DNA from 4 places in the Desulfitobacterium metallireducens DSM 15288 genome. Region 4 is predicted to be linked to each of the others. Evidence: riboswitches for the same ligand, from Rfam matches in the RefSeq annotation. Region 4 holds a riboswitch; each other region holds the start of a gene.

What was found. Region 4 has a riboswitch for S-adenosylmethionine ahead of DESME_RS04340 (methionine ABC transporter ATP-binding protein). Riboswitches for the same ligand answer to the same signal wherever they lie in the genome.
Region 1: linked by a shared signal. The riboswitch ahead of DESME_RS07700 (methionine ABC transporter ATP-binding protein) and the one ahead of DESME_RS04340 (methionine ABC transporter ATP-binding protein) in region 4 are both predicted to bind S-adenosylmethionine.
Region 2: linked by a shared signal. The riboswitch ahead of metA (homoserine O-acetyltransferase MetA) and the one ahead of DESME_RS04340 (methionine ABC transporter ATP-binding protein) in region 4 are both predicted to bind S-adenosylmethionine.
Region 3: linked by a shared signal. The riboswitch ahead of metH (methionine synthase) and the one ahead of DESME_RS04340 (methionine ABC transporter ATP-binding protein) in region 4 are both predicted to bind S-adenosylmethionine.

The regions. Positions count from the first base shown of each region.
Region 1 covers NZ_CP007032.1:1,596,806-1,604,857, reverse strand. The annotation lists gene DESME_RS15365 (N-acetylmuramoyl-L-alanine amidase) at 1-281, shown strand, start outside; gene DESME_RS07715 (PAS domain-containing sensor histidine kinase) at 589-2,112, shown strand; gene speD (adenosylmethionine decarboxylase) at 2,195-3,028, shown strand; gene DESME_RS07705 (potassium channel family protein) at 3,129-4,121, shown strand; SAM riboswitch class I at 4,244-4,347, shown strand; gene DESME_RS07700 (methionine ABC transporter ATP-binding protein) at 4,429-5,442, shown strand; gene DESME_RS07695 (methionine ABC transporter permease) at 5,432-6,106, shown strand; gene DESME_RS07690 (MetQ/NlpA family ABC transporter substrate-binding protein) at 6,125-6,955, shown strand; gene DESME_RS07685 (iron-containing alcohol dehydrogenase family protein) at 7,047-8,052, shown strand, end outside.
Region 2 covers NZ_CP007032.1:2,962,092-2,970,143, reverse strand. The annotation lists gene serC (3-phosphoserine/phosphohydroxythreonine transaminase) at 1-32, shown strand, start outside; gene DESME_RS14285 (phosphoglycerate dehydrogenase) at 74-1,237, shown strand; gene DESME_RS14280 (DUF1015 domain-containing protein) at 1,270-2,508, shown strand; SAM riboswitch class I at 2,599-2,703, shown strand; gene metA (homoserine O-acetyltransferase MetA) at 2,779-3,696, shown strand; gene DESME_RS14270 (HDIG domain-containing metalloprotein) at 3,737-4,330, shown strand; gene DESME_RS14265 (PucR family transcriptional regulator) at 4,461-5,669, shown strand; gene DESME_RS14260 (molybdopterin-dependent oxidoreductase) at 5,704-7,785, shown strand; gene DESME_RS14255 (4Fe-4S dicluster domain-containing protein) at 7,795-8,052, shown strand, end outside.
Region 3 covers NZ_CP007032.1:736,589-744,640, reverse strand. The annotation lists gene metH (methionine synthase) at 1-3,067, opposite strand, end outside; SAM riboswitch class I at 3,185-3,309, opposite strand; gene DESME_RS03585 (class I SAM-dependent methyltransferase) at 3,472-4,035, shown strand; gene DESME_RS03580 (thioredoxin family protein) at 4,059-4,301, opposite strand; gene DESME_RS03575 (permease) at 4,343-5,359, opposite strand; gene DESME_RS03570 (ArsR/SmtB family transcription factor) at 5,395-5,748, opposite strand; gene DESME_RS03565 (HAD family hydrolase) at 5,951-6,421, shown strand; gene DESME_RS03560 (ferredoxin-thioredoxin reductase catalytic domain-containing protein) at 6,624-7,250, shown strand; gene yedF (sulfurtransferase-like selenium metabolism protein YedF) at 7,313-7,651, opposite strand; gene DESME_RS03550 (acyl-CoA dehydratase activase) at 7,695-8,052, opposite strand, start outside.
Region 4 covers NZ_CP007032.1:909,258-917,309, reverse strand. The annotation lists gene hisD (histidinol dehydrogenase) at 1-505, opposite strand, end outside; gene hisG (ATP phosphoribosyltransferase) at 525-1,187, opposite strand; gene DESME_RS04355 (6-phosphofructokinase) at 1,377-2,456, opposite strand; gene hisZ (ATP phosphoribosyltransferase regulatory subunit) at 2,510-3,661, opposite strand; gene DESME_RS04345 (YerC/YecD family TrpR-related protein) at 3,658-3,948, opposite strand; SAM riboswitch class I at 4,201-4,299, shown strand; gene DESME_RS04340 (methionine ABC transporter ATP-binding protein) at 4,369-5,394, shown strand; gene DESME_RS04335 (methionine ABC transporter permease) at 5,384-6,073, shown strand; gene DESME_RS04330 (MetQ/NlpA family ABC transporter substrate-binding protein) at 6,185-7,042, shown strand; gene DESME_RS04325 (hypothetical protein) at 7,216-7,917, shown strand; gene DESME_RS04320 (3'-5' exoribonuclease YhaM family protein) at 8,000-8,052, opposite strand, start outside.

The DNA of each region.
Region 1 (8,052 bases), 690 kb from region 4:
TAAATGCGGCCATGATTCGGGAGTGGCATCTGACTAAAGGGTGGAGTGATATCGGGTATCACTTTATAATTCTTCCGGATGGACATTGTGAGGAAAGGCGGCCGCTTTATCGACCCGGAGCCCATTGCAACGTTTCTTATCGTAACTTCATTGGGATTTGGATCTGTTTAGTTGAGAACTTTAGCGAACTTGAGGAGGTACCAGAAGCTCAACTGAATGGTCTAACGGATAAGCTTGTATCCTTGATGGCAGCATTTCACTTAAGTCTTCAGGATATCTAGTTACATCGTGAAGTTCCAGGAGCAGCAACAGAATGTCCGGGCCGCTATTTTCCAGCAGATATTCTAAGGAAAGAACTTCAAGAGCGATTTAGTTTGTAATCTGCTCATAAAATGAATAATCAGAGCAAAAGCTCCGTCACTTGATTAACAGGTGGCGGAGCTTCTGCTGTTAAGAAAGTTTTTTGAGATTTCTTGCAGGAAATTTATGAGTTAGGAAAATTTAAGTAGGAAAATAATAAATTTATGCAGAATTTAATACAAAGCTACAGGCCTATGCCTTTGTACTCTTGTCGGAGGAGGGATAATAATGAACATGCTTGCCGCGCTGAACTTCAACCCCAATTTGCAAAGGATTTTAATGAACTCGAAGCTTCTTGATATAATTCCCGGCGGGTTTTCCATCGCAACGGATGTCAGTTGTGAAACCATCATCCATAATCCAGTGACAGCCAATTTCTTACGAATAGAACCCTATGGCCTGTTTTCTCATTCAGCGAAAGTTCCGCCCCCAGTAAAAGTCTATCAAAAGGGTAAGTTTATACCTGCAGAAGATATGCCTATTGAACAAGCAGCCTGGTATGGAAAAGAAACAGTAGGGTGTGAATTAGAATTTGTATGGGAAGATGGTATTTCTAAAATTGCCCGTTGGAATGCCAGCCCATTACGTAATGAAAATGGTATTATTTGTGGATGTATAGCAACGATGGAAGATATAACCGATGTCGTTCAGATGACGAGAGAACTTCAAAGACATGAAGTGCATTTAGAGGAGATGGTTCATGAACGCACTGATGCACTACAAAAATCAGAAGAACGATTTGCTAAAGTCTTTCTCAATAATCCCCAAGCCCTTTCAATATATCGAAGTTCAGACTTTCGTTTGCTTGAAGCTAATTATCAATTTTCAAGGGCTTTAAACGTCTTACCTGAAGAGTTAATAGGCAAATCTCCCATAGAGTTGGGTCTGCCTGAAAGTGAATTTTCAATACTAATGGACGTGTTGGAAAAGCAAGAGTCAATTCATAATCTTGAAATCTGTTATTTGAAGGGCAACGCTAAAAAGGTCTCCGTTTTCTTATCAGCGGAGCATATTCAATTAAATGGTGAAGAGTGTATATTAGTCTCCTCATCTAATATTACGGAAATGAAAAAAATGCAAGATGATATAGCTCGGCTGGATCGACTTAATCTAGTTGTAAAAATGGCGGCAGGAATTGCTCACGAAATCCGCAATCCCATGACTGCCGTTCGAGGATATCTTCAACTTCTTGAGAAAAAGCCGGAATTTGAATACTACGGTAACACGTTGGAGTTAATGATTAGTGAAATTGACCGTGCCAATTCGATTATAACGGAATACCTATCCCTTGCGAGGAATGCACCGACGGATTCAACAAGTATAAATATAAATGACATCTTGAGTAATTTGTATCCATTACTCGAGGCTGAAGCTTATAACCAAAGCAAACAAGTTGTGTTTCTTGCTGGGGATACACCAGATATATTGATGAGTTCGAAAGAAATTACGCAAATGATCCTCAACTTAGCTCGAAACGGTCTGGATGCCATGAGGGAGCAAGGAACGCTTACGATCAGAACGTATACAAAGGATGAGCAAGTGGTATTGGCTGTGCAGGATGAGGGAATCGGTATTCCACAAGAGAATCTAGAAAAGTTGGGAATACCCTTTTTTACAACCAAGGAGAATGGCACGGGGCTAGGACTCGCTTCAAGCTATAGTATCATCGAGCGTCACAAGGGTAAAATTGAAGTAGAGAGCGGACCCGCTGGAACGATATTTTTTGTATATTTTCCAATCCAGGTTTCATGATAGGTAGTTATTATTATATACAAAAGGTATAATTAAGTTAGCTAAAACATAGAGTATAGATCAGACAGCATGGAGGAGTACGATGAACGTAAAACCACTAAAAAAGTTAAAGCTTTATGGTTTTAATAATTTGACGAAAACGTTAAGCTTTAATATGTATGATATTTGTTATGCTAAAACCCCAGAACATCGGGATGCTTATATTGAGTATATTGACGAAGAATATAATGCGGAAAGACTGACGAATATTCTAACTGAAGTCGCTCGAATCATCGGCGCGAATATACTTAACATTGCCCAACAAGATTATGATCCCCAAGGGGCTAGCGTAACGATGCTTATTGCTGAGGAACACGTGGAACCCGGTAAACCACCAGATGATGAGCCCTTTGAGCCGATGGTAACTGAAAATGTGAAACCCCTTCCTGAAGCGGTCGTAGCTCATCTAGACAAAAGTCATATTACGGTGCATACCTATCCTGAAAGTCATCCTCATGGGGGGATCAGTACCTTTCGCGCAGACATAGACGTGTCGACATGTGGAGAAATCTCACCACTGAAGGCACTCAACTATCTTATGACAAGCTTTTGTTCGGATATAGTTACCGTGGATTACCGTGTTCGAGGATTCACACGAGATATTAATGGCAGAAAAATATTTATCGATCATAAAATCAATTCAATTCAAAATTATATCAATTATAAAACAAGAGATCTTTATCAGATGATTGATGTTAATGTGTATCAGGAAAAAATCTTCCATACGAAAATGCTGCTAAAGGATTTTGACCTGGATAATTATCTCTTTGGAACAGCAAAAAAAGAACTTTCTATTGGAGAAAAACGAAAGATCAAGCAACGTCTAAAAAAAGAAATGTCTGAGATTTTCTATGGACAAAATATGTCTAAAATGTAAATTCAATTGAATATTTTAATGCGTGGGTTGAGAAGCAAAGCATAAAGGTCTCTCGCCAACGCATTTTTTATTAGGTATTTTACTTGAAAGGGACTATAGAATGTATAAACATTTCAGAACAACATTTTTCGCTATAACTCTGGTCCTGTTGGTGGGGATGTTTGGACTAATGTTGTCTGAGCATCTAAGTGCTTGGCAGGCACTCTTTCTGACGGCTGAAACGTTAACAACTGTGGGGTTTGGCGATATTCAAGTTCAGTCTCGAGCAGGGCAAGTTATCCTGCTTGTATTGATGCTTGGCGGGGTCGCGGTGAGCGTTTATTTTGTGGGACGTATGATGGGCTTTATCATCGAAGGTCATTTGGCGGATGTGTACGGGAAACGAAAGAGGGAAAAGAAAATGTCACAGCTAAAAGATCACATCATTATTTGCGGAGCAGGACGGGTTGGGCAACAGGTAGCCAAGTACCTTACAGAAGATAAAACCATGGTTGTCATCATCGAACAAAGAGAAGAGTTAGTCCAAGAATATCTTAAGCAGGGGTTTTTAGTGATTCCAGGCGATGCTACTCAGGATGAGATTCTTAAAAGGGCTGGAATTGAACATGCCCGGGGCTTAATTACGGCTCTGCCCGAAGATGCTCTCAATGTTTTTGTTACTCTGACGGCTAAAGGTTTAAATCCTCAGATTCAAGTCGTTGCCCGGGTAGATAAGTTGGAATCTGAAGCGAAACTTTATCGAGCGGGAGCAGATCGAGTGATTTCTCCGGCCATTCTCAGCGGTCGGCGGATGGCTCTAGCGATCATGAAGCCGATGAGTATTGATTACCTGGACACAGTCGTACATGATCACAATATTCAAATCGAAATTGAAGAAATTCAGGTTGAACAAGGATCCCAACTGAATGGCCTCACCCTTGGGGAGAGCAAGATTAAACAGAACACAGGGGCAACGATTCTCGCGATCATTCGCGGTGATCAGGTTTTGAGTAATCCTAGTGCAACAGAACAGATTTCTGCAGACGATGTTCTCATCGTTTTTGGGTTGAGAGAGCAGGTGGAACGATTGGGAAATGTAGCCACAAGCCGGTAGAAGATATGAAAGAAATCTGTTGACAAAACGTCTGTTATGTAATAGTATAATTTCAATCACTGTTAATTATATAAAGTACATAGGATTACTTAGTATTTAATTCACAAATGAATATGCAATTATGCTTATCCAGAGTGACCGAGGGTCTGGCCCGATGACGTCCGGCAACCCCCTTAGGGGAAGGTGCCAATTCCTGCAGAATGACTAACATTCTGAAAGATAAGTCGAAACACTGTTATTTTTCGATGCCTCTTTCAGTTTGAAAGAGGCATTTTTGAATATTACTGAGAAATAAGGAGGGAATGATATGATCGAAATTCGTAATCTTTCAAAGGTTTATGATACAAAAAGCGGAACCGTGAGTGCTGTCGATAGTGTGTCCTTAACTATTCAAGAAGGTGAAATTTTTGGTATTGTAGGTTACTCAGGGGCGGGAAAAAGTTCCTTACTTCGTTGCATCAATCTGTTAGAAAAGCCAACCTCGGGGAGAATCACTGTAGATGGGAAGGATCTAACCTGTTTAAAAAGCGAAGATCTACGTCAAGCCCGATTAAAAATAGGCATGATTTTTCAACATTTCTATTTAATCAGCCAAAAAACGGTGTTTGAGAATGTCGCATTTTCCCTGAAAGCGGCTAAGGTACCGACTGCCAAAATCAAAGAGAGAGTGGAAAAACTGCTTGAATTGGTCGGTCTTGCCGAGAAAAGAGATGTCTATCCTGCACAGTTAAGCGGCGGGCAAAAACAAAGAGTAGCGATCGCTCGGGCCCTTGCAAATAATCCAACCGTCCTTCTATGCGATGAAGCGACTTCGGCCTTAGATCCAACGACGACAAAGTCCATCTTAAGTTTACTCAAAAGAATCAATAAGGAATTTAATATCACAATTGTTTTGATTACGCACGAAATGAACGTGGTGAAGGAAATTTGTAACCGAATGGCCATCATGCAAGACGGAAGAGTTATCGAAGAAGGCTCTGTCTATGATCTGTTTGCCAGTCCGCAAGCAGTACTGACCCAAGAATTTATCGCCAGTGTTGTTTCCTTTGAAATACCCGAGGTTATTTTAAAGAGCTGTAAAGGCCCTCTGGTTAAAATAACCTTCAAGGGGGATGTGGCTGGAGAGGGAATCATTTCCGATACGCTCCAAAAATTTAACGTCAAAGGGAACTTTCTGCATGGTTCCATTGAATATATTCAAGAGTTACCGCTGGGCATCTTTATTATGGAACTAAAAGGGCAAAAGGAAGAAATTGCGAGGGCCCTCCAGTATATTGAAAGCCGTGAAGTGAAAGTGGAGGTGTTACACAATGGGCTTTGAGTTTAATCATTTTCTCGAACTTATCCCAGATATTAACGCAGCGTTTATCCAAACCATTTATATGATTTCCATTTCCTTATTTATTGCGATTTTGATTGGCTTGCCCATTGGAATCCTTCTCTATATTACTGACCAAGGATTATTTATGGAAAATCGGACCGTCCAGAATATTTTAGGTTTTGTTGTTAATATGGTGCGGTCCATTCCATTCATCATTTTACTGGTCGCACTTATACCCTTAACCGAATTTCTCGTGGGTACAACCATTGGTCCGACAGCAGCTAGCGTTTCCTTATCGGTTGCAGCCATTCCTTTTTTTGGACGTATCGTAGAATCCTCCTTACGTGAGATTGATAAAGGCGTCATTGAGGCTGCGATTGCTGTGGGAGCAACTCCCTGGATGATCATCAAGGAGGTACTGCTCCTCGAAGCGCGATCAGGGATTATCTCAGGTGTCACCTTAACGCTGATTAGTTTAATTGGTTTTTCAGCCATGGCCGGGACAGTTGGGGGTGGCGGAATCGGTGATTTGGCCATTCGCTTCGGATATTATCGCTATGATAACACCATCATGATTGCTACCGTTGTGATTTTAATTGTTTTAGTTCAAGTTATCCAATTTGCTGGTGATTTTATTGCCAAAGTTGTAGATAAAAGGAAATAACAGAAAGAGGGAAATTTCATGAAAAAATGGTTAGCCGTATTAACAGTCATTTTAGCCGTAGGAGTTCTAGCCGGTTGCGGCACGAGCAAGACTGCTGGACAACAGACAACCACAGCAGCCAAAGAAATCAAATTTGGAGCGACTGCAGGTCCCTATAGTGACATGGTCACCAAGGCCATAAAACCGGGTTTAGAAAAATTGGGCTATACCGTGAAAGTTGTTGAGTTTAGCGATTATATCCAACCCAATAAAGCGTTGAATAATGGCGATATCCAAGCCAATCTTTTTCAGCACACGATTTACCTAGAAAACTTTGAAAAAGAAAATAAAATGGATTTAACCGCTTTAATTTCAGTTCCAACAGCACCCATGGGCATTTATTCAAAGAAATATAAATCCCTAGCTGAAGTGAAAGACGGAGCATCGGTCAGCATTCCGAATGACCCTACCAATGCAGCACGTGCTTTTAATACCCTCCAAGATCAAGGTATCATTAAAGTTAAGGCGGATGCCGATCCACTCAAAGTTTCCGAAAAGGATATCATCGAAAATCCGAAAAAATTAGTCTTTAAACCGCTTGAATCCGGCCAGCTTCCTCGTTCTGTAGACAGTGTCGACCTAGCAGCCGTACCTGGAAACTTCGCCATAGCAGCTAAAATGAACTTGCTTGATGCTTTAGCACTTGAAAATATGCTCGATCCATATCGCAATGTTGTCGCTGTAACAGCTGCTAATGAAAATTCACAAATCGCCAAAGATATCAAAACCGTTATCCAATCTGATGAATTTAAAAATGTTATTGATACAGAATTCAAAGGTTTTGGAAAACCGACATGGATGACCAAATAATATAAAGGCCATTTAGGTAGTCTTCCCAAATCTGTTATTTCGATTGGGGAAGACTGCTGTTTTGTAGTCATCTGAAGCGAAGAAAAGAGTGATGAAAGTGGAAAGCTTTTCAGTGCACGGAGCACCGAGTGAATATATTCTAATTGAAGGTGTTTTAGATCAGTTAGAAGCGAAGCTCCTGGAACGAAGCTATCACAAAGTTCTCATTGTGCATGGGATAAACTCTTGGCAGGCAGCCAAGACGTTTTGGCCCCAATTTACCCAGATTAAATATGAAGAATTTACCTATGGTGGCGAATGTTCGATCGCGGAAATTGAAACGCTTCGAAAAATTGTAGTTGAAAATTCCTATGATGGACTCCTCGCAGTCGGCGGTGGAAAAGTCCTTGATCTCGTTAAAGCGGTAAGTCATTTAACCCATAAATCCTTTATCCTTATACCCACACTCGCTTCGAATTGTTCTCCCTGGACTCCACTCAGTGTCATTTACGATGAATCTGGAGCCTTTATTCGTTATGATATTTATCCTAACAGTGCAAGTCTTGTGGTCATCGAGCCGAGAATTCTCGTCAATGCACCGATCAACCTGCTTATCGCGGGTATTGGAGATACTCTAGCCAAATGGTATGAAGCCGATGTCCAAATGGCAGCGATTGAGAACAAACCTATTCCTCTTCAAATATCCCACTATGCCGCAAGACAATGTAAAGAAATATTGCTTGCCCATTCCGAAGGAGCAATCCACGCCGCGAAAACCGGCACTTCAAACGATGACTTTGTTAAAGTCGCTGAGACGATTATCGTTCTGGCCGGAATGGTGGGCGGATTTGGCGATCAATATGGACGAATTGCCGGTGCCCATGCAATTCATAATGGACTCACGATTCTAGAAGAAACACATCATGCTCTCCATGGCGAAAAAGTGGCCTATGGCATTCTGGTTCAGCTCGTCTTAGAGGAGAAATGGGAGGAAATCAAGTCATTGATTCCTTTTTATCAGACGCTAAAATTGCCCGTTTCATTATCTCAGCTCGGGGTTAAGGAAATAACTGAAACGATCATTAACGCACTAGCCCAAAAATCGGCCATTCCCGAAG
Region 2 (8,052 bases), 1.1 Mb from region 4:
TTATGAAGAAGTTTGAAGTGGAAAATCAATAAGAGAATAAGAAGCTCAATGATGAAAAGAGGAGAAGATGCAAATGTTTAAGGTCAATTGTTTAAATAATATCGCCAATGTAGGATTAGACTTATTTTCGGATAACTATCAGCTGGTCGATGAGTTCAATGACGCAGATGCTGTACTCGTTAGAAGTGCCAGTATTCATGATTTAGAGTTACCTCAGTCCTTAGCCGCGATTGCACGCGCTGGGGCAGGGGTGAATAATATCCCGCTTGATAAATGTGCAGAAAATGGGATTGTTGTCTTTAATACACCTGGCGCGAATGCCAATGGAGTAAAAGAAATCATCATGGCAGCCCTAATCTTAGCTTCTCGCGACATTATCGGGGGCGTGAATTGGGTAACTTCGGTTAAAGATGACCCAGAGGTTGCTAAACTTGTTGAAAAGAAAAAATCGAAGTTTGCTGGAACGGAAATCAAAGGGAAAAAGCTGGGAGTCATTGGTCTTGGCGCAATTGGGGTTCTAGTCGCTAATGCAGCGAACAAGCTTGAGATGGAAGTTTACGGATATGATCCTTTCATTTCCGTGGATGCGGCTTGGAAACTTTCCAAATATATTAAGCATACCCAGTCTCTCGACGAGATCTTTAGAGAATGTGATTATATTACGGTTCATGTACCTTCAATTGATTCGACTAAAGGAATGTTCAATCAAGAAGCTTTTGATATCATGAAAGAGGGAATTAAAATCCTCAACTTCTCCAGAGATTCTTTGGTTAATGAGGAGGATATGATTGAAGCCTTAAAAACCGGAAAGGTCGGTCGTTACATCACCGATTTCCCCACTCCTAAGATGGTGGATGTGGAAGGGGTCATCGCGATTCCTCATCTAGGCGCCTCGACCAATGAATCTGAAGATAACTGTGCAATCATGGCTGTGAACCAGTTAAGGGACTACCTCGAAAATGGGAATATCAAGAACTCAGTCAACTATCCGGCTTGTGACATGGGAGTATGTGCTCAAGCAGGACGGATTGCTATAAACCACAAAAATACGCCGAATATGCTGGGTCAATTTACCGCGACATTGGCTAAAGAAAACTTCAATATTTCCGATATGATCAATAAGAGTCGAGGAGAATGGGCCTATACCATGATCGATATTGAATCCCCGACCGCGGATCAAATGATTAAAAAACTGGAAGCAATTGATGGCGTTTTGAAGGTAAGAGTTATTAAGTAAGATGTGCTAGATAAGTAAATGGAGGAGTTATTTTGGCTACGTTCAGACCTTTTAATGCCGTAAGACCGCGCGAGGATGTTGCCAGTAAAGTGGCAGCACTTCCCTATGATGTTTATAATCGTGAAGAAGCGTTAGCAGAAGTTTTAAAAGAGCCCTTATCCTTTTTGAAAGTGGACCGAGCAGAGACTCAGTTTACTCCGGATTTCAACCCTTATGATGCATTGGTCTATGAAAAAGCAAGAGATATCCTTCAGCAAATGAGAGAAGAAGGAATCTTGGTTCAAGAAGGCAAGAATTGTTATTATGTCTATGAATTAACGATGAACGGCCGTTCTCAGACGGGTTTAGTCGGTTGTTCAGCAATTGATGATTACCTTAATAATGTCATCAAAAAGCATGAGAAAACGAGAGAGGATAAAGAAGTCGATCGCATCAACCATGTGGATATATGTAATGCACAAACCGGACCGATTTTTTTGGCCTATCGCTCTCAACAAATCATCAACGATGTTGTGGATAAGGTGAAGCAGGGGACTCCTTTATACAATTTTGTCGCTCCTGATGGAATTCGACATGCGGTCTGGAAGATCGATCAAGAAAAAGAGATCGTAACCATCGAGACGGGTTTTAAAAATATCCAAAATATCTATATTGCTGATGGCCATCACCGGGCTGCATCAGCAGTGAAGGTGGGCTTAAAACGAAGAGAGGCTAATCCGGGATATACGGGAGATGAGGAATTCAATTTCTTCCTGTCGGTGCTTTTCCCTCATGATCAATTGATGATTTTAGATTATAATCGGGTGGTTAAAGATTTAAATGGGTATACTCCCGACGAATTCTTAAATGAGGTCGCCAAAGCCTTTGCTGTTGAGAAAATAGGGCAAGAGCCTTATAAGCCGACTGCTAAAGCAACCTTCGGTTTATACTTAGAAGGTGCCTGGTATAAGTTAACCGCCAAGGAAGAGATCCGGTCTAACGATCCCGTTGAAGGACTCGATGTCTCCTTGCTTCAGAATCATGTTTTAACGTCTATTCTTAATATAAAAGACATCCGAACGGATAAGAGAATAGATTTTGTGGGCGGCATCAGAGGACTTAAAGAACTCGAAAAAAGAGCGAATACGGATATGAAGCTGGCTTTTTCGATGTATCCCACTTCAATTGTTGAGCTGTTTGACGTTTCCGATGCAGGGCTCTTGATGCCACCCAAGTCGACTTGGTTCGAACCGAAGCTGAGAAGCGGCTTATTCATTCATGAGTTAAACTAACGGCAGATCTATCGGGTAATAGTTGACTAAAACTTATAAATGTTATAGTATAGTTTCGTTGGTTAACTGAATATGAATCATGAATTCAACTTCTTATCAAGAGTGGTGGAGGGACTGGCCCGATGAAACCCGGCAACCGGTATTTTGTAATACAGCGGTGCCAATTCCTGCGATGGAAACATTGATAGATGAGAGAGGAAGTATTGCGAATAAACCTCTTTCTTATGAAAGAGGTTTTATTTTTTTCGACTAATGAAAGGGGATAGTTTTGTGCCGATTAATATACCCGATGGACTGCCAGCACTAGGGATCTTAAACCAAGAAAACATTTTTGCAATGAATGAGGGGCGAGCAGCTCACCAAGATATTCGTCCGCTCAGCATTGTTATTTTAAATCTCATGCCCGATAAAATTGTGACGGAAACGCAGATTTTAAGGCTTTTGAGTAATTCTCCTTTACAAGTTGATATTACTCTGCTTTATCCTGAAACCCATAATTTTAAGAATACACAGGAAGAATATCTGGTTAAATACTACGAAACCTATGATCATATTAAGAATCGAAAATTTGACGGCATGATTATTACGGGCGCGCCAATTGAGAAAATGGACTTTGAAGAGGTTGATTTCTGGTCTGAACTCGTGAAGATTATGGACTGGAGCCAACACAATGTTTATTCAACCCTCTATATCTGTTGGGGGGCGCAGGCAGGGCTCTACCATCATTTTGGGGTGCCGAAGTATCCGCTAAACGCAAAAATGTTTGGCGTTTTTCCGCATACGCTTAATCATAAGCATGTTAGACTTATGAGGGGCTTTGATGATATTTTCTATGTTCCTCATTCCAGGCATACAGAAGTTCGCAGGGAAGACATCGAAAAGGTTCCAGAGCTAGAGATTTTATCAGAATCTGAGGGGTCTGGAGTTTATCTGATCGCGACGAAAGGCGGTCGTCAAATTTTTGTGACAGGACACTCAGAATACGATCCTCTTACCTTGAAAGCTGAGTATGACCGGGATGTCGCCGGCGGTCTTCCTATTAATATCCCGCAGAATTACTTTCCTGATGATGATCCGAAACAACCTCCGATCGTCAAATGGCGAAGCCACTCCAATCTACTCTTTGCCAACTGGCTCAATTATTATGTCTATCAGGAAACACCATACAATGTCAACGAAATCGAGTAAGGTCAAATAATATAAGCAATAAAAGAAAGAAGGAATTTTAATGCCACTAGAGCAGGGGCATGACCGAGTAGCTGCAGAACAGCTTCTCCACGAATATGTCAAAAGTGAGAGTCTCATCAAACATGCGATGACCGTTGAAGCCGTTATGCGTCATTTTGCAGCTTTGCTTAAGGAAGACGTTGAAGAGTGGGGAATCATCGGCTTATTACATGATATCGATTTCGAGATGTATCCGGAAGAGCATTGTCATAAAACGAGGACTATTCTTGAACCGAGAAAGTGGCCAGAGTCCTTCATTCGGGCAATTGAAAGTCATGGCTATAAGCTTTGCAGTGATGTTGAACCGATTACACCTCAAGAAAAAGTTCTTTATACGATTGATGAACTGACCGGGCTTATTTCAGCAACGGCGTTGCTTAGACCGAGCAAGAGCCTTTTTGATTTAACCGTAAAATCCGTTAAAAAGAAATGGAAGCAGAAGAGCTTCGCCGAAGGGGTTAACCGTGAGGTCATCGAAAATGGAGCTTCCATGCTGAATATGGAGTTGGATTATGTTATTGAGCAGACCATCGAAGGAATGAAAAAGGTCGCTTCAGAAATAGGACTTGAGGGGAATGTTGAAGTCGCAAAATAATCAGATATCCTTAGAGCAATAGCCAGTACTCTTAAGTACTGGCTATTTCCATTTTCATGAGTATAATAGAGTTAATCTTAGTGAGATGGCTCAAATATTCTTTCTAATAAAGAAGAGGAGATTTAGGATAATGGATGAGCTGCTAAATTTTCAGAATGAACTATTAGATAAGCTCGTATCGGGTGGTGGACTAAGGGAACTAGCTCAACACATATCAACGTTTTTGAAAAAAGAAGTACTCATTATTAATCCCTCTCATCGTGTGCTTGTCTCCACAATCTCTAACGAGGATTTTAGCCAAGGGAAACTGCTCAAAATGGCGATGGTTGTACCCATTCCAGATCGAACTAAAATCTTCATAGGGGAGCAGGAGGTTGAAGTTCTTGTTTGTGAACTCAGTAATGCGGAGAAAAGATGGGGTTTTCTTTTGGTTTGCGAGCCGGGATTGGATGAGAATAGTCAGATCAAGACGGTGGCTCATCAAGCCCGAGTCGCTTGTGTCTTAGAACTCCAAAAACAAGAGGAGCTGCTCGAGAGCAACCGACAATACAGAGATGCTTTCCTTTTTGATTTGCTCTATGGTAACATGGATGATCCTGCAGAGATCATTACCCGGGGTAAATTTTGGGGGTGGGACCTCCAGTTACCCCAGGTTGTGGCTGTATTTGAGCTAGAAGACTTTGAACTCTATTCTACAGATCGACATCTTCTTAAAATACTTTGTGAAATAGTCCAAACGGTGATCGAAGCTTTGGATATGAAGGCTATCCTTTTTCAGAAGAATGAAGAGGTTGTTCTTGCTCTACCCCTGGAGAATAAAGATTATCATGAGGGAAAAGCAATTTTCAAGATGATCATTAATAAAATGAGGGCTTTGAGCGAAGAACACCTAAACTCACGCGAGGTTCGAGTGGGAATAGGAAAGAAGTATACCAACCCAACAGAGCTATTTCGGAGCTATCAAGAAGCAAAAGTCGCTTCAAAATTAGGCAGTTTGCTTAACGATCAAAATCATACTTCTTTTTTTAGGGACTTGGGCATAGCGCGAATTCTTTATAATCATGATCGGCAGGAATTAGAAGCGTTTTATGGGGAGACGCTTGAGGCTTTAGAACAATACGATAAGTCCCAGAAGAATGAGTTGATGGAGACTTTGGAAAAATATATTGCGAATCGTTGTGACCTGAAGGAAACGGCTGAAGCCCTTTTCTTGCATCCGAATACTCTTCGCTACCGGCTAAAGCGAATTGAAGAAGTCTTAGAGATTGACATTAAGGACTTTGATACGATTTTGTCTTTCATGGTTGCCTTTAAGATAAAATATTTACAAAAGCTTTAGGTTGCTATTTATGAGGATCTAAGAGGAGCAGTCAATGGATAAAGACGATATCAAGAAAGAGAATGAGATGTTTTTGAGTATCTGCCCGCGCAATTGCTATGAGACGTGTGGATTAATATCGCATGTGCAGAATGGACGTTTAATTAAAGTAGAAGGAGATCCTCATCATGGCTATACTCAAGGTAAGCTGTGTGCTAAAGGGTATGCCTATACAGAATATGTTTATAGTCCCCAGCGTTTACGTCATCCGTTAAGACAAGTCCCAAGAGGGTCAGGAAATTGGTATCGCATAAGTTGGGAAGAAGCTTTGGAGGATATTGCAAATAAGATTCTCGAGCTTCATCACCGCTATGGATCTTCCTTGGCTTGTGCTTATAATAAATTTTCAGGAAATTTAGGAGTACTTCATAATGCGACAGAGGGCATGTTTAGAGGCTTAGGCTCCCATACCAAGCTCTCTGGCAATGCTTGCTTAGCTGCGGGGAGTGATGCTGTAGCTTACAATCGCGGACAGCTCATTTTCCATGATCCTGAAGACATGGCGAAATCGAAAGCAATCGTTCTCTGGGGGGTTAATCCCGCACGAACGGCAGTTCATCAATGGAATTTTATTAATCAAGCCCGGGACAAAGGTGCTCAGATTCTGGTTATTGATCCCTTGTACACTCCTTCAGCTGCCCAAGCGGATATCTATCTTCAAATTAACCCGGGAACAGATGGGTTACTCGCTATGGCAGTGCTTAAGATTCTTCTCGAAGAAGGAAAGCTTAACCCAGAGTATTTCGGTGGAAACATCTACGGCTGGGAGTCTTTTCAGAGTTATCTTCAAGAAAAGGTGACCCTTGAAGAGGCGAGTAAGGTAACGGGGGTACCCCAAGAGGGAATTTATGATTTATCGTCTTTTTATAAGGAAAAACCCTGTGCCACATGGGTAGGATTTGGTCTCCAACGGTATTCAAATGGAGGGCAAAATATACGCTGCATCGATGCTTTAGTGGCCCTCAGTGGTAACCATGAGCTAAAGGGCGGCGGGCTTTACTATAATAATCTAATGGATGACGTCTTTAAGAATGGCCTTTTGAATTTCCCGAGACCGATGAATCAAGAAGTGATCATCGAGCGGAGCATCGATATTAATTCCTTTGCACAAGAGGCCTTAGCTTTAACCGATCCTCCGTTAAAATTCTTATGGATTGCGGGTCGAAATCCGCTTAGTCAGGATCAAGATCAGCAGAATTGGCAGAAACTCTTGAATCAATTAGAACTCGTCGTGGCGGTGGATTTATTTATGAATGAAACGACAGCCCAAGCGGATATTGTTCTACCCGCGGCGAGCCCCTTTGAAGAGTATGATCTACACCAAAGTTACTGGCATCAATGGATTGCGATCAATCAGAAAGCAATTCCTCCTTTTTTTGAAGCCAAAAGTGACTTGGAGATCGCTCGAAGTTTGACGAAGGTGTTAAATAAGCTCCAGCCTAATTTCTCGAGCTTTCCTGATCAACTCACAGCTTTAGATTGGATCGCTGCTGAATTCACACCAGAAATTCTTGAAAGGCTAGGGATAGCTGAGTGGCAAGAACTCCTTCAGGGTCCGCGCAAACTTAAGATTTCGGAAGGGATTGGGTATGATCAAGGTTTTCAGACGGAGATGGGGAAATTGAAACTCTATTCTCCAGAAGCAAAGGAACATCAACTTCCTGCTTTGGCTAGATTTCTAGAGCAGGGAAAGAATTCGTTATATTCTTTACGTCTTCTTACTCCGCAGAGCTTGTTTCGAATTCATTCCCAATATCGAACTGTTTCTTGGTTGAGCCAGGATCAAGGGGCGGAAGTCGTGGAAATGAATCCTTATGATGCGGAGATTAGAGGTATAAAGGAGAAAGAGAGTGTATCTGTTTTTAATGACTGGGGAAATTGTCAACGGAAAGTGAAGTTGAATGATCGCATTCCACAAGGGGTTATTGTGATTGCCCAAAGTGGTAAAGACTCAGTCAATCAACTATTAGCAAAGCAATCTGCAGATATGGGTACTCAATACGCGGGGTCAAGGGGTGCAGCTTATTATGATGCTTGGGTCGAAGTCGAAAGGGGTTTTAAGAGAGAGGGGATGTGAGGATAAGCCATGTTAAGTACGAAAGGATTTCTTTTCAATGTGGATCGTTGTATCGGCTGTCATTCCTGTGAATTGGCCTGCAAGAATGAAAATAAGACAGCGAGTGGGGTGCAGTGGCGGAAAGTTACAGAGAACAGAGATGGAACGTATTTGTCCATTTCCTGTAATCATTGTGCTAGCCCAGAGTGCTTCAGGGTTTGCCCTCAACATGCGTATACGAAAAGACGGGATGGCATAGTCCTCATTGATCCCAACCGCTGTGCGGGA
Region 3 (8,052 bases), 170 kb from region 4:
CCCCTTGTCCTGCTGTCACTACAAACATCCCCAGATAATCCATTTTTCCGCTTGATACGGGTTGGAGGAAATCAGCGAGGCAAAGATACGGTTCTTTAACTTGACGGGGAAAGTGAAAACGCTTGATGACTTTGCTTTGATCCAAGGCATCATAAATGAGAATCTCATCACCCGCCGCTTGAGCCGGAAAAAATTGATAAATACCCTGCGCCTTGATCTTCCCCGTTTCCTTAGCTTCCTTAATGATCTTTTCTACCGTCTCGTAAACTTTAACAACCTGCGAATCACCTTCAGCTAGCCGCTGTTCAACATCCCCTTTAATCCCGAGATGTTTACCTAAGAGCATTTTCTGATTGATGTAAGGCCAAAGTTGTCCTATTGGATAATCCCGTAGAACATGACGTTCGATATCAGGAGGGATGACTGGAGATACAAGTGAAATGGAGGAGCGATGGTTTTCAAGTAATTCAGCACCTTGTTTTGGCTCATCAGAATTTGCTTTCTTTTCATCCTGAGATAAATTACTTTCAGTCCTTACTCCACTCTTTCCACTGATAACAGAGCCTGCTTTCACGTATTGATTGGCAAGCTCTAACCCCTTCATAGCATCCCCTGCATAAAGCACCGGGCCATCATACTCCGGAGCAATTCTATTTTCGACAAAGCGTGCTGTCAGCGCTGCCCCACCGGTTAAGAGCGGGAGACTGATCCCCGCATTCTTCAAATCCTGTGCCGTTACAATCATCTGCTGAGCAGACTTCACCAATAGTCCCGAGAGTCCAATAGCATCCGGCTTTTCCTTTTCGCAGGCGGCAATAATTTGCTCTGGTGAAACCTTAATTCCTAAATTGACGACGTCAAATCCGTTGTTGGATAAAATAATTTCCAAAAGATTTTTGCCAATATCATGGACATCCCCTTTAACTGTGGCCAAAAGGATCTTGCCCTTAACTGCTGCATCCTTTTTCTCGAGGTAAGGTTCGAGATAGGTTACAGCGGCTTTCATCACCTCTGCGCTTTGTAAGACTTCAGCGACAATCAGTTGATTCGCGTTAAAGAGACGACCGACTTCCCCCATTCCTTTCATCAATGGTCCATTGATGAGTTCCAAAGCCCCGTATTTTTGAAGTCCTTCTTCCAAGTCCTTAAAAAGCCCCTCTTTTGACCCTTCAATAACGTATTGTCCAAGACGTTCCTCTAAGCTTAAGTTTTTTTGTTCCGTCACCTTGGATTGAACCGTTTTGTTCCTATAAAATTCAGCGAAACGGCTGACCGTTTCTTCATTCGTCTCAAAAAGAAGATCATCGGCAAGTTTCTTTTCCTCCTCTGAAAGGGAAGCAAAACGAACCAGCTTTTCAGCATTCACAATGGCGTAATCCAAGCCCGCCTTCGTCGTATGATATAAGAAAACAGCATTTAAGACTTCCCGACCAGCTGCCGGTAAACCAAAGGAAACATTACTTACACCAAGGATTGTTTTGCATTGGGGAAACGCTTGCTTGATTAGCCGAATCCCTTCGACGGTTTCGCGTGCCGAGCCAATATACGTTTCATCGCCTGTCGCGACCGGAAACGTTAGCGGATCAAAAATAATATCTTCTGCTGGGACACCCTTCTCGGTTAAAACGTCGTAAGATCGTTTAGCCACTTCTAATTTCTTTTCCTTCGTAATGGCCATCCCCTGCTCATCAATCGTACCGACGACAACCGCTGCCCCGTAAGTCCTTAAAAGAGGAACGACTTCATTAAAGCGGGTCAACCCCTCTTCGAGATTGATTGAGTTGATAATGGCTTTACCTTGGGAACGCTTAAGTCCTAACTCAATCACCTTCGGATCCGTGGAATCGATCATCAAGGGCGCTTTCACTTTCTTGACTACATATGGAAGAAATTCCGCCATGTCCGCATACTCATCTCGATCCGGATTCGCCAAGCAAACGTCAATAACTTGAGCATTCTTCTTAACCTGGGCCCGAGCGATCTCCGAGGCTTCTTCAAAATGACCGTCAGCGATTAGATCCCTGAACTTTTTCGAACCGATTACATTTGTCCGTTCACCCACGATGAGTGGCCGATTTTCGTCTTCGGCATAGACCGGCTCCAAACCCGAAACAGCACTAAGATGATGGGCTTCAATGGGGCGAGGTGAATATCCCTGCAAAGCCTTAGTCAAAGCACGGACATGTTCGGGCGTTGTGCCACAACACCCCCCTGCAATATTCAACCACCCCTTTTCTGCGAATCCGACCATCTTATGGGCTAAACCTTCCGGTTCCTCATGATAATGTCCATCTTCATCGGGTAAACCAGCATTCGGATAACAACTCACGCCGCAGTCCGCAATCTGCGCAAGTGACCGAATATGATCCCGCATAAACTCCGGACCTGTAGCGCAGTTAAGCCCCACAGAGATTGGATGCAAGTGAGCAATGGAAACATAAAAAGCTTCAATATTTTGTCCCGCCAAAGTCGTCCCCATCGGTTCAATCGTACCCGAAACCATGACGGGAAGCTCCAATCCCTGATCAGCAAAAGCTCTTTGGATCCCCGACCCCGCCGCTTTGACATTAAGGGTGTCTTGTGCTGTCTCGACTAAAAGGACATCGACTCCCCCTTCAATTAGAATCACAGCCTGACGATAGTAGGCTTCTTCTAATTCCTCAAAGGTTACGCCGCCAGTTAAGGAAAGGCTCTTTGTCGTCGGTCCCATGGAACCTGCCACAAAACGCGGCTTTTGAGGGGTGGAATAACGATCTGCCGCCTCACGAGCTATTTTCGCGGACTCCCGATTAAGCTCCTGATCCCGGTCAGCAAGGTTATACTCAGCTAAGACAACAGTTGTTGCCCCAAACGTATTCGTTTCGATTAAATCCGCTCCGGCTTCGAGATAAGCTTCATGAACGGAACGGATCACCTCCGGCCGAGTTAACGTCAGGATTTCGTTACATCCCTCATATTCCTCTCCGCCAAAATCTTTAACTGTGAGGTTTGCCCGTTGCAACATCGTTCCCATCGCACCATCGATAATCAAAATACGTTTACCTAACTCTTCTTCAAATCGTGTCATCATCGTTACTCCTCATTTCATTGCTTCAAAATATCTATTCAGATTCTCTGATACTTCACTGATATGAAAAAAGCCCCTTCCAATAGCGAAGAGGCTTACAAAATCATATTGTAACTCCTCTTATCTGTCAGAAGATATCTTCTGCAGGAATTAGCACCATACTCAAATGTCCCTGTTACAGGGTACTACAAGCTGGTTGCCGGGTTTCATCGGGCCAGTCCCTCCACCACTCCGGATAAGAGTTTATTAAATTTTCTAGAACACTTTAAAATAACTCTAAATTAAAAAATTTTATTCTAAGAATAGCAAGTAAACTTCAATCTGTCAACTATCCTCACTCAAAAGTGTTATAATTCGAATTATTATGCCTAAAGCATTGTTTAGTCTAGATTGGAGTGTTTCTGATGAACATATATGATATCTTTATGTCGCCCTTTGAGAAAAGCGGGCTGACAAAAATCAGGAAAAATATTATCCCTCAGGCTTTTGGAGATGTACTTGAAATCGGTTATGGAACTGGAGTGAACTTCCCCTATTATAACCTGTCTACTGTTCAACATATTTCTGCTTTAGATACGAAAACTTCTCCGATTAAAATAAAAACTGGCCTGCCTTTAGAATTTTTTGAAGGGCAGGCGGAGAATCTTCCCTTTGCTCCTGAATCTTTTGATACTGTAGTTGAAACTCTGGTATTCTGCAGTGTGAAAAACCTTGACAAAGCCATAAATGAAGTACTACGCGTGCTAAAGCCAGGCGGCCTCTTTATTTTCATGGATCATGTACTGCCAGAAGAAAAAAGTATGGCTACTCTGTTCAAAGCAACGAATACCGTCTGGCCTAAAATCGCCAGTGGATGTCAATTAACACGCGAACCGCATAAGCTTATTGAAGCTTCAGGCCTTATCATGGAGCAATCCGGAACATTCGGACATGATATCTTTCGCTGGGGTATTGGAAGGAAAGCTTAAATCATTTAACCCTTCCGCTTTCCTCAACTTAGTTCGGTTTGTAAGAGCTCAATTACTTGTTGTTTATTAGGAACCTTCCCGGCTAATTTTACCTTTTCGTTAATCACTAAAGCAGGAGTACTCATAACCCCATAGGACATGATTTTTGCGATATCTTCTACTTTTTCAACCTCTGCGTCAATCCCAAGATCTGCAACTGCCTCACGCGCTATTTCTTCAAGCTTTTTACATTTCGAACAACCCGTCCCTAAAATCTTCACTTTCATTTTCCTATCCCCTTTCATTTAGACTCCACAATTTATAATGATTACACAAAGAAACCCTGAGATGCATTAAATAAGTATCCAATTAAAATAATCCCAGTGGATACAATCGCCACAAAAATTCCCAATAACTTGGGTTTGATCACTTTACTCAGCATAATTAACGACGGAAGTGACAGAACCGTAACAGCCATCATGAAGGAAAGTACCGTTCCGATACCCACTCCCTTACCAATAAGAGCTTCAGCAATCGGGATCGTTCCAAAAATATCTGCATACATGGGAATCCCTACAGCAGTCGCCAAAAGAACAGCAAAGGGGTTATTGTTTCCGATGACTGTTTCAATCACCGATTGAGGAATCCAGTTGTGAATAGCCGCCCCAATTCCCACACCGATGAGAATATAAAGCCATACCCGATGAATAATATCTACAACCTGCTCTTTAGCAAATGAAATTCTCTCTTGGCGAGTCATCTCAAGTTCGACGCTCTCCGTATTTTCAATCTGTCGAACATATCCTTGAACTTGATCTTCAAGTCCAAGTTTATCGATTAATGTTCCTCCTACAACAGCTAACAGCAACCCGAAAACGACATAAGCAATAGCAATTTTAGCTCCAAAAAAGGACATTAGAATCAATAATGAAGCAATATCAACCATGGGTGAGGAGATTAGAAATGAAAATGTGATTCCTAAGGGAAGCCCTGCTGCGGTAAAACCGATAAAAATCGGGATACTTGAACAACTGCAAAACGGAGTGATCGTCCCAAGCAATGCTCCTAAAATATTTCCTTTTATCCCTTTGATTCCACCAAGAATCTTCTTGGTTCTTTCTGGAGGGAAGTAACTTTGAATATACGAAATAACGAAGATTAAGACCGACAAAAGAATGAAGATCTTTATCGTATCATAGATAAAAAAGTGGAGACTCCCCCCGATTTGATCGCTTATCGATAACCCAAAGACGTTTTCGACCAACAACTTAATAAGATCAGAAAGCCAATTCATTTTTAGAAGTTGATCATTAAGCATGCTAAATATCTGTGTAATATTACCCATTTTACCCCCATTTCCTTTCTATAAGTAAGTAAATCTTAAGATTTTGGCGTTATAGTGGAGCATGATTCAAGATAGCTTTGTGCTTCTTCCCGCTTCTGAATATCGTCACGAATAACGGGATATAAATCGGCGCTAGCAACAATTTTTTGTATGATCTCATAAAACAATGGCTCAAGCGTTATAGAATAATACATGAACTGCTCTTTCCTAACATCTTTAACCAAGCCTAGATCCCGCAATTTGGCAAGATGCTTAGAAACCTTGGGCTGTGACTCTCCTAAGATTCCGCAAATTTGACAGACACAGTATTCTTGATGAAAAAGTAAGATTAAAATCCTCAAACGGGTTTCATCCGATAGGAGTTTAAAAAAATCGGTAAGGTTATTCATGAGCTTCCTCCATTTATATAATACTCATATACTCATATGCGCATATGAGTATTATGCGCTTAATTCAAAATAATGTCAATTTCTTTTCCGTTATGCTTAATAACAGAAAAAAGATAATTAAAGGAAAACAATATACTAATCGAGAATATAAATTTCGGATTGTTCGCTTGTTAAAAACTAACATCAAAAGGAGATTGAATCTATGATTCAAGTTGTTATTCCGGGTCAGGAAACCCTGAACCTAGAGGTATTGGTTCTCGATTATAACGGGACGCTCGCTTTAGACGGGCAAATGCTTGAGTCAGTTAAAGAGAGTCTCATTCGTTTATCCCCTCATTTAGGAATACATGTTATTACCTCAGATACCTTTGGTACAGTGGTCAAACAATGTGAAGATTTGCCTATTCACGTAAAGGTCCTAGAAAGCTCAGACCACATCCATGAAAAAGAAAATTTCTTGGTTCAGTTTGGCGAGCGGCAAATCGTTGCAGTTGGAAATGGTGTAAACGATGAACTCATGCTTAAAAAAGCCGATTTAGGAATTGCTGTGATCGGATTTGAAGGAGCCTCCTCTCACACCCTTTTAGCCGCTGATATTGTGGTTCATAGCATAGAGGATGCCTTAGGTTTACTCTTAGAAACCACCCGTCTTAAAGCAACATTAAGGAAATAAACGCTAAAATTATTCAATATGATAATCGTGCAAAAAATGCCTTGCGGAATAGCCCGCAAGGCATTTTTATAATCATAACGAAGGCCAATTCCAGCGCAATGGGGTTATCCTCGCTGCTATAATGTTTTTATTATTTACTGCATAATAATTAGATGATATCATTAAGAGTAGATGATACCCACGGGGAGTAGGAGGAGCCTATATGTCAAAAAATACTCAAATGTATCTTGATTTCTTTAAAGGGGCATGGAAATATCGTAAAGAGATCAAGAAAGATCGCCAGTGGATGAACCGTTATGTCCAAAAGCAAGGGTTTAAAATCAACCCTCATCGTATGTATCTAACACAGCTATCAATCTGGCTTGAAGAAAACAAACATCTTTACGGCCAGCAGATTTGTCCATGTTTTGAAGCAAGTGGCGACCCTTCCCTTGATAAAAAACTAATCTGCCCATGTAACTTTGCCGCTGAAGATATTGCAACGCACGGAACCTGTCATTGTGGGTTATTCGGACGGGAGGATTATTCAGAAGCTGACTTTAAGAAAGCTGAAGGAAAAGTCATGCATGAATATAAAATCCCACTAAAATGGCAAGGAAATACTTTGGATACACGAGGTCAAGAAATTAATCCATTACGTGGGCTTCCAGTTCCTGATGCAATGCATCTATTCAAACAGGCTCGTAATGAAAGACCCAGCTTAGACTTCAAAATCCTTACCGAGCGAGAACAATCGGCGAAAAATATTAAAGCGTATTTGAACACCCAAGGATATCAATGCGATATCACCCCAGAAGGAAAAGACTGGAGACTGGCGATTAAACGCTAATCTTAAATAGAAAAGGATGCTACGGAGATTTTAGCCGCAGCATCCTTTTCTATTTCATTTGATTAGAGAGAAATGACTTTATCTGCCTCATGCATCGTTTTTATGATAGTTGGCATGTTCGAAACTTCCCCCAGCCCAATCTTTTCTTTGATGCCGTAATATTCAAGGCAAGTGACACAAGCAAGAAATTTCACGCCTTCTGCTTCCAATTCTCTTAACACTCCAAACGCATCAAATTCAGGAAGAAGTAGCTTAACTCCACTTTCCACTAAAAGAACGTGTGTGGGTTTTTGATCGGCTTCAAAAAGTTTGCGAAAGAAGTTCCCCATAAGTTTCTTCCCCAGTTCAGGATCCTGACTCCCCATTTTATCAGAGGAAATATAATAAACGAAATTAGGCATAAATAAAAACCTCCCTTATTTAACCTGTAAAATTATATCTTACCTAAGCCAGTAAGGCTGCTCCTAAGGCCACAGTAAGTTCTGGTTCTGATGGAATCACAATCTTTGCCTTGAGTTCCTGCTCTAAAAAGTGAACCAAGAGCGCATAGTGTGCTCCTCCACCCGCGAAAATCAAGCAATCCGGTTGCGGTTGCGCGAGAGATTCTACAAATCGGGCGAGGCGTTTTGCTGTGCTTCGGAAAATCCCAGCCACAACCTCTGGTTTAGGGGCACCTTTAGCAAGCAAAGTAATCACTTCAGATTCAGCAAAAACAGTACACATCGAATTGATGGGCATGGGCTTAGCATGAGTAGCCATCGCTAGTTCTTCCGGAGTAAGCTCAAGCCCTTTAAGGATAACG
Region 4 (8,052 bases):
AAACTTCAGGCAAAAGTGTGCCATCTGAGCGTGGAGGACTCACCATGACAATTTCTTCAACGCCAGCAACCGCGGCAGGCAAAGCATTCATCAAAACAGACGAAGGATAAGCCGCTGTACCACCCGGCACATAAATTCCCACTCTTTTTAAGGGGAGAATAAGTTGACCCAGAACAGATCCATCTTCTTTTGCATCAAACCAAGACGAACGTTTTTGTTTTTCATGATAGGAAAGAATGTTCGCTCTCGCTTGACGAACTGTTGATAAAAACGCTTCATCGACTTGCGTGTACGCTTGCTCTGTTTCTGCCGGGCTCACTTTCAACCCAGATTCCCGTAGATTGACTTTATCAAAAGTTTCAGTCAACTGATAGAGGGCTTCATCCCCTTCATGACGAATGCGTGATAAAATATCGCTCACTCGCTGTTCAAGTTCCGCATCATTCCCGTAAGATTTACGGGTTAAACGTGATAAATTCATATCTTCGAGTTTTTCAACTTTCATTTCTAGGGATCCTCCAATCTCACTTCACAATTTCGCGAAGTTTTTCAGTTAACTCATTGATCCGTTGGTACTTCATCCGGTAAGCTACCCGATTCGCGATCAAGCGAGTCGTTGCTTCCAGAATGGGTGCAACTTCCACGAGATGATTTTGCCGTAAAGTTGTTCCAGTAGAAACGATATCAACAATCATTTCAGCTAAGTTCACACGGGGGGCCAGCTCAATATTTCCATGAAGTTTTATCGGTACCACTTGCATTCCCTTTTGCCGGAAGAATTCCTCAGCTACTCGAGTGAATTTCGTCGCGACCCGTTGGTGATTAAGGACACTTAAATCAAAGGTCCCATTCGGCAAACGCGGTGGAACATTTTCTTCAGGCATTGCGACTACGAATCGGCAGTAACCGAACTTGAGATCCAGAAGTTCAGCTACATCTTTATTTTCCTCTAAAAGCGTATCTTTACCCACAAAACCGATATCAGCTGCTCCATGTTCCACATACGTTGGGATGTCGGTCGGCCGACAGATAATAATTTGCGCTTCAGCACCGTCTAAAGGAAAAAGCAGTTTCCGTGATTCTTCACTAACTTCGCTGCATTCAACTCCCGCCTGGGTCAAAACCTCCAAGGAATCCGTCAATAATTTCCCTTTCGGGAGAGCAATCGTTAAAAAGTCATTGGACATGGGTTTTCTCCTCTCCTTTGATTAAAGTCTACGACATCCATGAATATTTCATATTTTCTTTATTACTTTACTTCGTTAAAGCGTTAATTGATATGCATGTATTATATCAGTCTTAGATTAACGTGACAACTGTTAATTTCAGATTCACACCAAAGGAGGCTTCTTCGGAGAATTCAAATGCACAATGGATCAATCGCCCATCATAATGCCCAACTTTCGAGCGGCGCTTAAAACGGGTTCATCTTGATTCACTTTTTTTAACTTATTCACCGCTTCTGCTAGAGGAACACGAACGATTTTTTGACCCTGTAACGCAACCATGGTACCAAAGTCTCCTTCTAAGGCAGCTTCAACTGCAGCAACTCCATAACGCGTCGCTAGAACCCGATCCGATGCGTTAGGAGACCCTCCTCGTTGGAGATGACCTAAAACCGTAACCCGGGTCTCCATGGCAGTCAATATCTCGAGATCTTCCCCCAGTTTCGCTCCGATTCCGCCGAGCTTAATCGGATCGATTCGACCGAGTAGATTCCGCTCGACCACCATTTCACCGCCCAAGGGTGTAGCTCCTTCAGCGATTACAATAATGCTGAATTTCTTGCCTAAATTTGCTCTCTTCTTCATGGCTGCGGCAACTTTTGATAATTGATAAGGAATCTCAGGAATGAGAATGACATCCGCTCCTCCTGCGACTCCAGCATAGAGTGCAATCCAGCCTGCATACCGCCCCATAACTTCTAAAATCATGACCCGATGATGCGATTCCGCCGTCGTATGGAGTCGATCGAGTGCCTCTTGCGCCGTAGACACTGCCGTTTGGAACCCGAAGGTGACATCTGTCGCCATAAGATCATTATCAATCGTCTTAGGAATTCCGATGACGGGAAGACCCTGTTTAGCAAACTCTAAGGCAATACTTAAACTTCCATCTCCGCCAATAGCCAAGAGGGCTTCAACCCCAATCCCTTGGAGTTGCGAAATAACCTCTTCTGATCGATCAACAATTTGGAGCTGACCCTCAACTAAGGTTGGGTAAGCGAAGGGATTATCACGGTTTGTGGTCCCTAAAAGTGTCCCACCACGCGGGAGAATACCGGAAACATTGGACAACTTCAACAATTTGTAATCTTCTTCAACTGCACCCCGAAACCCATCCCGAATCCCAATCACTTCGATGCCCTCTTGATAACTGCTTTTTACGATCGCCCGTATTACGGCATTGAGTCCTGGGCAATCTCCTCCTCCGGTGAGAACGGCTAATTTATGCATTAAATTACTCCTTTCATTTCTTCGGAGTGATGTTATCTCTGTTTTATCCTAGACTATTCTATTCGCTTAACCTGAGCAATGCCTTTACGTTTTGCGATCATTTCAACTTCAGCTGCGCTTAAATTTGCGATACCCATCTCAGCCTGCACACCTTTTCCGCGGAGTTTTTGGACCGCTTGAATAACCTGTGAAACATCTTCACCATAGACTAAAACCTCTGGACACGGTTTCGTTTGGGGACTCATCCGCTCCGCTAAAGCTCCAAGATTCATAGCAAAACCCGTTGCGGGTAATGCATAGCCAAATTCGCCATAAAGCGCATCATAGCGCCCGCCTTCAACAATAGGGTAGCCAATATCACGCACATACCCTTCGAAAATAACTCCGGTATAATAGGAAAAGCCACGAAGAATTCCTAGGTCCAAAGCCACATACTCTTGGACATTAAAATCTTTTAAGTATTCGTAAACCTTTCTTAACGAGGCCACTGCCTCCTGTAACGATAGACTTTGACTCCAGTCTAGAACTTCCTCTAGCATCTCTGCTTGGCCATGGAAATGAGGAATCCTTAAAAGAATTCTCTTCGCCGAATCAGAGAATTTGCTTTTTTCTACGATTCTTTCAATCCCCACCAAATCCTTATGGGCTAATCGTTCTTCGTATTTTAACCGGAACTCAGTGTCGATCTTTAATTCATCCATGATTCCTGAAAAGATTCCCATATGCCCAAGATTAAATTGAAAATCCTTCAACCCGAATTTTCGCAAAGACTCGATGGCTAAGGCGATAACCTCAGCATCAGCTAAGGGATCACCAGACCCAATGAGCTCGACTCCAGCTTGCCTGAATTCCTGATGACGATTCGATTCGGTCCGATAAACATCGCTTGAATAACATAATCTGAGGGGCAGCTCTGAACCTTTTAACCTTGAACTGACCATCCGGGCAATGGGCGTCGTGAGTTCTGGACGCAGAACAAGGACATGACCTTGCCGATCAAAGAATTTATAAAAAAGGTCTTCCTTTTCTTCATCAGGTTGCAAACACGCACCGTATTCTAATGATGGTGTCGCAACTTTTTGATAGGCCCATAATTTAAATAAGGAAACGATTTCGCCTTCTAATTGATCTTGTACTGCCATTTCTTCTGGCAAAAGGTCTCTCATTCCTGTGGGTATTCTTAATCCTAAGGAAGAACGATTCATTTTACTTTCTCCTTTTTTGCTAATCTTTTTAGAATCAGTTGATAGCCATCGGCACCAAAATACAAACACCGTTTAACTCGGCTAATCGTCGCAGTACTTGCCCCTGTTTTATGGGCAATCGTCGTATAGGTCACATTTTTTTCAAGAAGTTTTGCTACCTCTAACCGTTGAGCGAGTGCTTTAATCTCCGAAATTGTCGCGATATCCTGAAAAAATCGATAGCATTCTTCCTTATCTTTTAATAAGAGAATGGCTTCGAAAAGTTCGTCACTTAAAGGATCGCGCAGACGGCGGTCAACTCCTTCTAAAGACTCCCCAGCCTCAACCTGTTTATCCTCTTGAAATGTTTTCTTAACTTCGTCCACGAGACATCATCTCCTTATTCTTCTCCACTTTAATTTATTAAAGTATTGAGGTGTTGTCAAGGATGTTAATTCATTTGAATAAAAAACACTTGCACATTTCCGATTTTATGTGTAAAATAACGTTATCTTAATTTTAAGAGTGATTCCTAAGGAATTGCTCATAATTAAATAAAACTCTTATCCAGAGTAGGTGGAGGGACTGGCCCGATGAAACCCGGCAACCGGCAGTGATGCACGGTGCTAAATCCTGCAGGAATAACTGGGAGATGAGAGGAAATCCGAAAGCAGCTTTGCGGGATTCCTCCGTGAAGTTTTTTGTTATGCCCAGAGGGAGGGAAATCATTGATTAACATTGAGCATTTAAGCAAAACCTACACTTCCCATAAGGGAAATGTCATCGCTCTCGAAGATATCTCTCTGGATATCCCACGTGGAGCCATTTACGGAATCATTGGCCTGAGTGGTGCAGGAAAAAGCACCCTTGTTCGTTGCCTAAATCGCTTGGAAGAAGCGACCAGCGGTCAAATTTTGATCGATGGTCAAGATATTACGAAGCTTTCCGGCAAAGGACTTCGCGATGCACGTCAAACAATTGGGATGATTTTTCAACACTTTCATTTACTTCAATCACGAACTGTTGCAGAAAATATTGCCTTTCCCTTAGAAATTGCCGGATATAAGAAGAATGATATTGAAAAACGAGTCAAAGATCTTCTCCCGCTCGTCGGTCTTGAAGATAAAGCGGATGTCTATCCTTCTCAATTAAGCGGCGGCCAGAAGCAGCGGGTTGGAATTGCCCGTGCTCTTGCAACCCGACCGAAAGTTCTTCTCTGTGATGAAGCGACTTCAGCGCTAGACCCGCAAACGACGGTCTCGATCCTTAACCTTTTGCGAGAGATTAACCAACAGTTGGGGCTGACGATTGTCATGATTACCCATGAGATGAAGGTTATTAAAGAAATCTGTACTGATGTCGCAGTCATCGATGCTTCAAAAATCGTGGAATACGGTCCTGTCGAACAAGTCTTTATTCAACCTCAATCCGCGATTGCCAAAGAATTCATTTCTAGCATCTTCCCCAATGAGTTGCCGAGTGATCTTCTCCGCGAACTTGCAGCTCACCCTGATTCTGAGATTGTTCGAATTCATTTTCTGGGTTCCCGTGCCTCAGACCCTATCATCGCCGATTTGATGAAAGGCTGTGACGTACGCGCCAATATTTTGTATGGAAGTATTGACCACCTACGCTCAACACTGTTCGGCACACTCACGCTTGAACTCCAAGGTTCGACGGAACAGCTTTCTAAAGCCCACGCGTATCTCTCCGAACGCGGGTTAAAAATGGAGGTGGTCCAAAATGGGATTTGATTGGTCCATTCTTTCAACCCCAAATTACTGGCCGAACATGATTCATATTCTTACCCCAGCTCTTGGCGAAACTCTGTACATGGTTATCGTTTCAACCATACTTGCCTATATTATCGGTGTTCCACTTGGCGTAATTCTTGTCATTTCTTCGCAGGAACACATTCTTCCTAATCCATGGGTTGAGAGAACTTTAGGAACGGTTGTTAATATTTTTCGTTCCGCTCCGTTTATTATTCTACTCGTATTCCTCATTCCCTTCACGCGTAAAATTGTAGGAACATCTATTGGCACAACGGCAGCGATTGTTCCGCTGGTCATTTCATCAGCACCCTTTGTCGCCCGCATGGTCGAAAGCTCCTTAAAAGAAGTTCCTTATGGTGTGATTGAAGCGGCATTGTCAATGGGTGCCTCTCCTTGGCAGATTATTCGCAAGGTTCTACTCCCTGAAGCCACGGCTTCTCTGATTCTCGGATTCGCCATTACCACCATCAGCGTGATTGGCTATACAGCCATGGCTGGCGCGGTCGGCGGCGGCGGATTGGGAGCCTTGGCGATCGATTACGGCTACAATCGTTTTCGAACCGATATTATGTTAATTACCGTTGCACTACTTGTGCTTATCGTTCAAGGTATCCAATCAATCGGTACCGTTTTTGCCCGTAAATTAGCCAATCACTAATCTGATAATCGAGCTTCTTTAGTTGATGGGCCCGTTAATTAAAGAGCTTGGATATAAACTAAGCGAATCCATAAATAACTCAATAATGATTAGATTTGAGGAGGTATAAACATGTTTAAATCAAAGCGTCGTCTAGCAACTCTCGTCCTTGGCTCACTTGTCTCCCTCTCATTACTGGTCACCGGTTGTGGCAATAACACGGCTAACAATGCCGCTACAGGAAATACCGCTAATTCCAACAAACCCGTCGTGCTCAAAGTCGGGGCAACTCCGAAACCCCATGCCGAAATTCTTGAGCATATCAAACCGGAATTAGCTAAAGAAGGTATTGATCTCCAGATCCAAGTCTACAACGATTATGTTGTGCCTAATACCGCTCTTGATGCTGGCGAAATTGATGCTAATTTTTTCCAGCACCAACCCTACCTCGATTCTTTTATTAAAGACCGTGGTATGAAACTCGTTTCCATTGGTCAAGTCCACCTAGAACCTATGGGTCTCTATTCTAAGAAAACAACTAAGGTTGATGAGCTCAAAGCCGGAGATACCATTGCAATCCCTAACGACCCTTCAAACGGCGGACGCGCCTTAGTCGTCCTTGAAAAGGCGGGTCTAATTAAACTCAAAGACGGAGTAGGGGTTAAAGCAACGGTTCAAGATATTGTCAGCAACCCTAAAGAATTTAAAATCTCAACAATCGATGCTGCTCAACTTCCACGTGTTTTAGAAGACCCTAAAACCGCTGGTGCTGTTATTAACACGAATTTTGCCCTTGAAGGCGGCTTAAATCCTAAAGACGCACTCACCATCGAAGAGGCTAAAGACAACCCTTATTCCAACATTGTCGCTGTTAAAGCGGATCGCAAAGATGATCCCAATCTTCAAAAACTCATGAAAGCCTTAACCAGCCCTGATGTTAAGAAATTTATTGAAGACAAATATCAAGGTTCTGTTATTCCTTCCTTTTAGTTTTAATTGACGAACGTTAAGAAGCGAGATCCGTTCAACACGGTATCTCGCTTCTTTTTTGTTTTTTTCACTGTACATTTTATGTATTCCCTCGTATTACCAGTAAAATGAAGGGATAGAACTAAAATGTTCTCATACACTAAGTTCAAATAGTTGAGCAAGGTGGGACATTTATGAATTCCTTCGAACGCAAGGTTCAAACCCGCTTACATCTTCATCCCGAGCATTTGCGCATGCTCTTAGCCCTCCCTACAGAGGAAACCGTTGAAACGTTAATCCAATATCATATTTTCGAGTCAAAAAATGCATACCTTGGCCAGCTTCTTTCTTCCCTGCTTCCGATATGGGAAACTCTCGCATGTGATGGAAATGAGACCTTGGGGAAACTTCTTCGGCTTTTAGAGAGTACGCGGATCAGCCCTATCAAACATGAAGATCAGCTTTTACATTCTAATCTTCTTCGTCTTCGGATTCTATCAGAGACTGCAGGACCCTTCCCATTTTCTCCGCTGTCCATTCAGGAAAATTTGCTTAAATTCCTGACAGACTCTGAAATCCTTGCAGATTTGCCTCAGCTCGAGGTGATTTCTTTTTCTCCCGCAGAGATCTCACCCTTAACCGCTGAACTTGAGCGCTATAAATTAAGTCCGATCAGTCGGCGTTACGTGCAGAATCTCTTCCATGCTGAGCGCCAAGAAGCTATTCTCTCTGTCCTCGCCTATCTCGCCAAAAACTATACCTTACTCGGGACATGCCGGCAAGCGTATGCCGTCATGCTTTCCTTAGATGAACTCGACAAATGGAGCAAGCATCCCTTCTGTCTTCGTCTTCTAGCTAACCGCTTCTGGGAGTATCGCACGCAGGAAATACTCTAATCCCATCAGTCCTCAACAAAATATTCCCCTTAAAACAGATACTATAGCATCAACAGCACCTGTTCTTTTACGCCGTCCCATTTTATTTTAAGTACAGATACCGTTCCATACTTGGTAAATAAGGGGACCACTCAG